Robertmurraya sp. FSL R5-0851: one gene and its partner. Each later gene encodes a partner of the first gene's protein in a complex. Links are inferred from orthologs where the notes say so. Each region holds a gene or a part of one and is shown in the gene's direction. Other genes may lie near its edges.

Region 1 (4,133 bases):
TCCTGTTATGGAAGGAAAGGCTGTTTTGTTTAAAAGCTTTGCTGGAGTTGATGCATTTCCAATCTGCTTAGGTACAACTGACGTCGAAAAAATTATTGAAACCGTCAAGTTATTAGAACCAACATTCGGCGGAATAAACCTTGAAGATATTGCTGCTCCTAATTGCTTTGTGATTGAGGAGAGACTTAAAAAGGAAACCAATATACCTGTGTTTCATGATGATCAGCATGGTACAGCAATCGTTACAGTTGCTGGTTTAGTAAATGCGCTAAAGCTTGTTGGCAAATCGATGAATGAAATTAAGGTCGTAGCTAACGGAGCAGGTGCTGCAGGGATTGCAATTATGAAACTTTTATATACCTATGGTGTACGTGATATTATTATGTGTGACACTAAAGGAGCTATATATGAAGGCAGACCATTTGGAATGAACGACATTAAAAATGAAATAGCCAAATATACGAACCGTAATCAAGAAACAGGTAGTCTTGTAGATGCACTTAAAGGTGCAGATGTGTTTATTGGAGTTTCTGTTGCAGGTGCATTAACGGGTGAAATGATTCAAACAATGAATGAGGATCCAATTATTTTCGCTATGGCGAATCCAACACCGGAGATCATGCCTGAAGAAGCGAAAAAAGCTGGAGCGAAGGTTATCGGAACCGGACGTTCTGACTTCCCGAACCAAGTAAATAATGTACTAGCTTTCCCTGGAATCTTCAGAGGTGCTTTAGACGTAAGAGCCACTCACATAAATGAAAAAATGAAGGTGGCAGCGGTTGAAGCGATTGCTAGTCTTGTCTCAGAAGAGGAGCTAAGCGCTGACTACGTTATTCCAGCACCATTCGATTCGAGAGTAGCGCCAGAGGTAGCGGCAGCAGTTGCGAAGGCAGCAATGGAAACAGGTGTAGCCAGATTGAAGGTTGACCCACTCGAGATTAAGACTAGAACTAGCCAGCTTTCCGTTATTGGAAAGAGCGAGTGATCTTAAAGTGAGTATGGAACCAGTGGAACGAGGCTCAAAAGTCTATCTGGAAATTGTCAAGCAGCTTCGCAGTATGATTGAACAGGATGGTTTAAAACCCGGTGATAAAATTCCATCAGAGCGAGAACTTTGTGAGCGTCTTAATGTAGGACGCTCCTCTGTTCGTGAAGCTTTAAGAGCTTTAGAACTTTTAGGACTTATTGAGACCCGTCGAGGAGAAGGTACCTTTATAAGAGATTTTCGCAGTAATCAGCTTGTGCAGCTACTTGGCACATTTGTGCTTCAAGATTCAAAAGCAAAACAAGATGTGATTGAAACGAAATATTTAATCGAATTAGATTGTTTAAGACTCATTCTCCGTAGAAATAATGTAAACCAACTAGAAGATTTAAAAAAGTGGCTCGAATCTTGCGAATTTACGGACGATCAGTTTTTTATAAAAATTGTTGAGCTGGCAGATAATCATCTTTTCTATCGTATTTGGTCGATTTTAAATGATTATTACGATGCGCTAAAGCTTCCGAAGATGGAAAGGAACGATCCGTTCTACCTCGCAATCGTGCAAGCCTTACTAGGTGGAAATGAGGCGGATGTTCTAAAGTCGTACTATTCACTACGGAAACTGTCGAATGATTAACGACAAATATCTGCAGAATTTGTTGTGACATTATACTAACATGATAAAAAGAACTAGACGAGCCTTCATATAAAAAGGCATTATTTTTCATTGTAGTGGTCTGACCACTGAGATTATTAGAATTCTATGGGGAGGTTTAAGCTTGCCGATTAAAGACCTATTTACAAAACCAAAGAAGAAAAAATATGCAACTATTCCAACCGAAGCTGCAAAACAAGATGTCCCAGAAGGGATTATGACCAAGTGTCCAAGATGTAAGAAAATCATGTATTCCAAGGAGTTAATGAAGAATCTTAAGGTTTGTATTCACTGTGGGTATCATCATCCAATGAATTCAAAAGAGAGGCTAAAAAGCTTTGTTGACGAAGGAAGCTTCGTTGAACTTGATCGTTATATGATATCTGAGAACCCGCTTGGATTCCCTGATTATATAGAAAAGCTTGAAAAAGATCGTCAGAAAACAAATTTAAATGAAGCTGTTGTGACTGGTGTATGTAAGGTCGAAGGACATGACGCGGTTGTTGCCGTGATGGATTCTACTTTTAGAATGGGAAGTATGGGCTCTGTAGTTGGTGAGAAGATTACGAGAGCGATCGAAAAAGCAGGTGAGCTATCCATCCCATTTATCATCTTTACAGCTTCAGGTGGAGCAAGGATGCAAGAGGGAGTATTGAGCCTGATGCAGATGGCCAAGACGAGTGTTGCCCTTAAAAAGTTTAGCGACGAAGGTAACCTAATCATATCGATCATGACACACCCAACTACTGGAGGAGTGTCTGCTAGTTTCGCTTCTCTTGGGGACTATAATTTCGCTGAGCCAGGAGCTTTAATTGGATTTGCAGGGAGACGCATTATCGAACAAACCATTAGAGAAGAGCTTCCTGAGGATTTTCAAACAGCAGAATTTCTTTTAAAACATGGTCAGTTAGATGCGGTAATATCTAGGGATGATTTGAGAGAGAAAATTTCCACATTGCTTGATATTCATACGCCTGGAGGTGAAATAGAATGGTTGGAGAACTAGAATTCGAAAAACCAGTCATTGAACTGAAAAAGAAAATTGCAGAATTAAAAGAATTTACAGCGAGTGCAGAAGTAGATTTGACAGACGAAATTGAAAAGCTTGAGGCAAGACTTCAAAAGCTTGAAAAAGATATTTATGACAACATGAAGCCATGGGATAGAGTGCAAATTGCGAGACATCCTGCCAGGCCAACAACTCAAGACTATTTATCAATTATCTTTTCTGATTTCATTGAATGTCATGGGGACCGCTTTTTTGGAGATGATGAAGCCATTGTAGCAGGAGTAGCGAAGTTCCAAGGTTTGCCTGTTACTATTATTGGCCATCAGCGTGGGAAAGATACGAAGGAAAATATCCGTAGAAATTTTGGAATGCCACATCCTGAGGGGTACCGTAAAGCATTGAGACTTATGAAGCAAGCGGAGAAATTCAATCGTCCGATTATTTGTTTTATTGATACGAAGGGTGCGTATCCTGGGAAAGCTGCGGAAGAAAGAGGGCAAAGCGAAGCGATTGCAAGGAACCTTTTTGAAATGGCAAGCTTAACCGTACCTATTGTTTGTATTGTCATTGGAGAAGGAGGAAGTGGTGGTGCCCTTGCACTTGGTGTAGGTGATCATATCCACATGCTTGAAAACTCAACGTACTCGGTTATTTCCCCTGAAGGAGCTGCAGCTATTCTTTGGAAGGATGCTTCTCTTGCGAAACAGGCGGCTGAAACAATGAAAATCACGGCACCAGACTTAAAGGAACTTGGAGTGATTGATGAAATTATTCCTGAAGTTCGAGGTGGAGCCCATAAGGATGTAAATACTCAAGCCGAAAGCATAAGAAATACGATTCAACAGTCACTAAAGCAGTTGTTACAGCTAACAGAAAATGAACTGCTTGCATTAAGATATGAAAAATACAAGAATATGGGTAAATATACATTTTTGCACGAATATATAGGTGTAAATGGATGAGTGTGTTTCGACACACTCTTTCTTATTTTTTTAGAGAAATCCCAATAAAATGACAGTAAATATCGAATTATGAACATTTTTAGAAAAAAAAGATAGTATTAAGCGCTTTCAATAAAAAAACTATTTCGTCTATTGATTTTATGTTTATGATAGAGTTGAGAACATTGTTTCTTCATGGTATTTTAGAAATATTCCCGGGTATTCTGTAAATAATAGTAGTGCATCACATGTCGTATTATTCATCTTCTAACTATACATAATACTTCAACAATCCAATACAGAGGTGATTTGCTTTGAAAAGAATCGGTGTGTTAACAAGTGGTGGAGATTCACCAGGTATGAACGCTGCTGTACGTGCGGTCGTTCGTAAAGCAATTTTTCATGATATGGAAGTCTATGGAGTATACAACGGCTACTCTGGCTTAATTAGCGGAAATATCAAAAAGTTAGAACTAGGTTCTGTTGGTGATATTATTCATCGTGGAGGAACCATGCTTTATTCTGCTCGTTGTGAGGAGTTTA
Region 2 (3,966 bases), 320 kb from region 1 along the record:
TAGACATCTTCTAGTAGCTCAGTACCTCCTTTTGAAAATAGAATTCGAGAAAGGGGAGTAGGGCTTTTCTGATTTAACACCGTAGCTGACAAAGTAGGGGAGAAGTGTAAAACTTCTCCTTCTGAAACCTCATCACTTAAAATTAAAGCTTCCCATTCGAACTCATTTAATTTACGAGCAAGCTTTACTTCTATAATCGATGGTTCCTTCTGATGATTTGGATGAAACCTAGCTCTTAATAGTGCGGGGATGGTTCGGCTATTGTTAAGAACAAGCAGGTCACCTTCTTGAAGATAATGTTCAAGCTGACAGAATTCATCGTGGTATACTTGCCCACTTTGTTTATTAAGAACCATCATTTTCACTTGATCACGTCTAATCCCTCTTCGCTCAGGGGGGATTGACGCATTCAACTTTGTTGGAAGATGAAAATCAAAAGCTTGTGAAGTCATTTGCTTTCCTCCTTAAATACTTGAGCTTCAAACCGTTTCCCAGTAATATTATTTGAGTCGTCGGAAGCTAAATAAAGAAAAACATCAACCACATCATTAGGGTCTGCTAACGGGTAATCACAATCAGGAACGGCTAGTGTGTGCATTTCGGTATTCATTTCCCCAGGATCAACCATATTGATACGGATATTTGTATCACGTAGTTCATCAGCCCAAGTTTCTGTTAATCCTTCAATTGCAAACTTTGATACTCCGTAGGCACCCCAACCAGCATACCCAGTTGAGCCGGCTTCAGAGGTAATATTAATGACTGACCCCTTATTTTGTAAAAGCATGTGGATCAGCACTCTTTTTGTTAAAGAAAAAGGGCCAAGAACATTTACGCGTAATGTAGTAGAAAAGTCATCCTCAGGATAATCTAGTAATAGAGGCATTGGACTCAGTCCAAGGGTTGAGGCATTATTAATTAACACATCGATCTGTCCAAATCTTTCTACTGTTAAAGCTACAAATCTTTCAACGTCTCTTGGGAGAGAAATATCTGCCTTTATCGCAAACACTTCTGCTCCTAATTGTTCTGCTTCTTCCTTCACTTTAGATAATGCTTCCATATTTCTAGCGCAAATAGACAACCGTTTTCTTTGTTTGGCAAATGCTAATGTTAAAGCCTTTCCTAATCCTTTTGATGCTCCAGTTATCATAACTACATCGTTACTATTCATTACAAATCTCCTCCTGTATAAATGGTTCCTTGTAATTACAGAATAGAAAATATTTCAAACAATTCCCTCATGTAAAAGCTCGATATTTTCTACAACTTTAGTCGTAGGAGAAAATTTAACTAACAAAAATTTTAAAAAATCTTATATTTCAAAAATGAAAACGTGTTCTTTTGTCGAATATGTATATAGAGGAATAAAGGTTGAACTTCTATGAGGTCTTATCGTATGATATTAGTATCTAGTGCTAAAAAGTAAATTAGAGGTGAATATGATGTTAAAGGTTCAAGAAATTAGAGAATTAATAAAACTTGTAGATCATTCAAGTCTAGATGAATTTGTTTATGAATACGAAGGTGCTAAAATTAAAATGAAAAAGAATGCGGCTGTAGGAACAGTGACTGTAAAGGAACAAGTTACACCTGCGCCTGTAGTCGTTGCTGAAAAGACATCAGCACCAGTGGCTGCTGTAGAGGTAAAGCACGAGGAGCCAATCGCACCGCAAGCACAACCAGCACAAACACCTGCTGCTGATACTTCAAACTTACATAAAATCACTTCACCGATGGTTGGGACTTTCTATGCATCTCCATCACCTGATGCTGATGCGTATGTTAAGGTGGGCTCAAAAGTGTCTAGCGATTCAGTTGTTTGTATCGTAGAAGCAATGAAGTTATTTAATGAAATTGAAGCTGAAGTTAACGGAGAAATTGTAGAGATACTTGTAAAAGACGGACAGTTAGTGGAGTATGGTCAACCGTTATTTTTAGTGAAGCCAGAGTAAGGAGCTGTCTGCTATGATAAAAAAGTTATTAATTGCGAATCGAGGAGAAATAGCCGTTCGTATTATACGGGCTTGCCGTGAGCTTGGGATTGAGTCTGTTGCTGTATATTCTGAGGCGGATCGTGAATCCTTACATGTTCAGCTTGCTGACGAAGCATACTGTATTGGACCAACAGCTTCAAAGGATAGCTACTTAAATTTTACAAATATCATTAGTGTAGCTAAGCTGACGAGTTGTGACGCCATTCATCCTGGTTATGGATTTTTAGCTGAAAATGCTGACTTTGCAGATCTTTGTAGGGATGTGAATATCACATTTGTTGGACCATCTCCAGAAGCCATCTCTAAGATGGGAACAAAGGACGTGGCTCGTGAAACGATGAAACAAGCAGGGGTTCCGATTGTTCCAGGATCCCAAGGAATCATTAAAGACGATGAAGAAGCAATCGAATTGGCCAATAAAATTGGTTACCCTGTTATTATAAAAGCGACTGCTGGTGGGGGTGGAAAAGGAATTCGTGTGGCCCGAACGGAGACTGAGCTAATCAAAGGGATTAACATTACTCAACAAGAAGCATTAACGGCTTTTGGGAACCCTGGAGTATATATCGAAAAGTTTATTGAAGAGTTCCGACATGTTGAGATACAAGTTCTTGCAGATAATCATGGACATGCCATCCATTTAGGGGAAAGAGATTGCTCCATCCAAAGGAGACTTCAAAAGCTTCTTGAGGAAACGCCATCTCCAGCCTTAGACGGAGAAGTAAGACATGAGATGGGAAGTGCAGCCGTTAAGGCAGCATTAGCGGTTGATTATTCTGGTGCCGGGACAGTAGAATTTATTTATGATTATCAAAACCGTAAGTTTTATTTTATGGAAATGAACACTCGTATCCAAGTAGAACATCCGGTCACAGAGATGATAACTGGCGTTGACCTAATTAAGGAACAAATTAAAGTGGCATCTGGTGAAAAGCTTAGTTTAACCCAAGAAGAAGTTGTTTTTAATGGGTGGGCGATCGAATGCAGAATTAACGCAGAAAATCCAATGAAGAAATTCATGCCTTCACCTGGTAAAATAGAAATGTATCTTCCTCCTGGTGGTTTAGGAGTTCGTGTGGATTCAGCTGCATATCCTGGTTATACGATTCCACCCTATTATGACAGCATGATTGCGAAACTGATTACGTACGGAAGTACTAGAGAAGAAGCAATCGCACGCATGAAAAGAGCGTTAAGTGAATTTGTCATAGAAGGAATTCATACAACCATTCCATTCCACTTAAAACTTTTAAATCATGAAAAGTTTGTTGAAGGAGACTTTAACACGAAATTTCTTGAAATGTATGATTTAATGGAAACAGGAAAATAATGTTGGAGGTGCTTTGAATGAGCGAAAATAACATCTTGGAAATGAATCCAGGAAACTCTGGTCTTGGGAAAGTAGAGATTGCACCTGAAGTAATTGAAGTAATTGCTGGTATTGCTGCGTCTGAAGTTGACGGGGTTTCTCAAATGAGAGGAAACTTTGCGTTAGGGGTTGTTGAGCGATTAGGTAAGAAAAATCATGGCAAGGGCGTTAAGGTGGAGCTTGGAGAAGACGGAATTAAAGTGGATGTGTATTGCTTAATGAAGTTTGGGGTTTCCATTCCAACTGTCGCTCAGAAGGTTCAAGATAATATTCGACAAGCGCTTTTGAATATGACTGCACTTGATGCTAAGGAAGTAAACGTGCATATCGTTGGCATCCAGTTCGAAAGTACAAAGCAAGAAGTTGAACAAGAACAAGAGCTGTAATTTACTCACTCTAAAGAGTCAAGGACAACAAAAAAGTCTTTGGCTCTTTTTTCTTTCGAGTATTTCATGTATGATGAGTTATTATGCTATGATCATATTGATGATTAAGGTATCTCAATCAATAAAGGAGTTTAGGATAGATGAAAAGAAGAACGGCAAGAGAAAAAGCGTTACAAGCATTATTTCAAATTGACATAAGTGAAGCAGATCCAAA

What was found.
Region 2: the proteins of accD (region 1) and accB are in contact, whole or in part, in a solved structure (PDB 8UXZ), measured with the Escherichia coli proteins. The link is inferred for Robertmurraya sp. FSL R5-0851 from one-to-one orthologs.

What each region holds. Positions count from the first base shown.
Region 1 is NZ_JBBOOE010000001.1:3,484,707-3,488,839, reverse strand. The notes cover bases 792-3,705. They hold accD (acetyl-CoA carboxylase, carboxyltransferase subunit beta), read left to right. Parts: upstream 792-1,764; coding sequence 1,765-2,646; downstream 2,647-3,705. Other genes in these bases: accA (acetyl-CoA carboxylase carboxyl transferase subunit alpha), read left to right, coding at 2,631-3,611; MKX65_RS17965 (FadR/GntR family transcriptional regulator), read left to right, coding at 999-1,622; MKX65_RS17970 (NAD(P)-dependent malic enzyme), read left to right, coding at 792-985. Outside these bases: more of MKX65_RS17970, read left to right, coding at 1-791; pfkA (6-phosphofructokinase), read left to right, coding at 3,905-4,133.
Region 2 is NZ_JBBOOE010000001.1:3,164,257-3,168,222, reverse strand. The notes cover bases 454-3,200. They hold accB (acetyl-CoA carboxylase biotin carboxyl carrier protein), read left to right. Parts: upstream 454-1,445; coding sequence 1,446-1,955; downstream 1,956-3,200. Other genes in these bases: accC (acetyl-CoA carboxylase biotin carboxylase subunit), read left to right, coding at 1,969-3,200; MKX65_RS16320 (SDR family NAD(P)-dependent oxidoreductase), read right to left, coding at 454-1,174. Outside these bases: MKX65_RS16325 (S-adenosylmethionine:tRNA ribosyltransferase-isomerase), read right to left, coding at 1-452; more of MKX65_RS16320, read right to left, coding at 449-453; more of accC, read left to right, coding at 3,201-3,327; MKX65_RS16305 (Asp23/Gls24 family envelope stress response protein), read left to right, coding at 3,345-3,752; transcription antitermination factor NusB, read left to right, coding at 3,893-3,966. UniProt on the Escherichia coli protein: This protein is a component of the acetyl coenzyme A carboxylase complex; first, biotin carboxylase catalyzes the carboxylation of the carrier protein and then the transcarboxylase transfers the carboxyl group to form malonyl-CoA.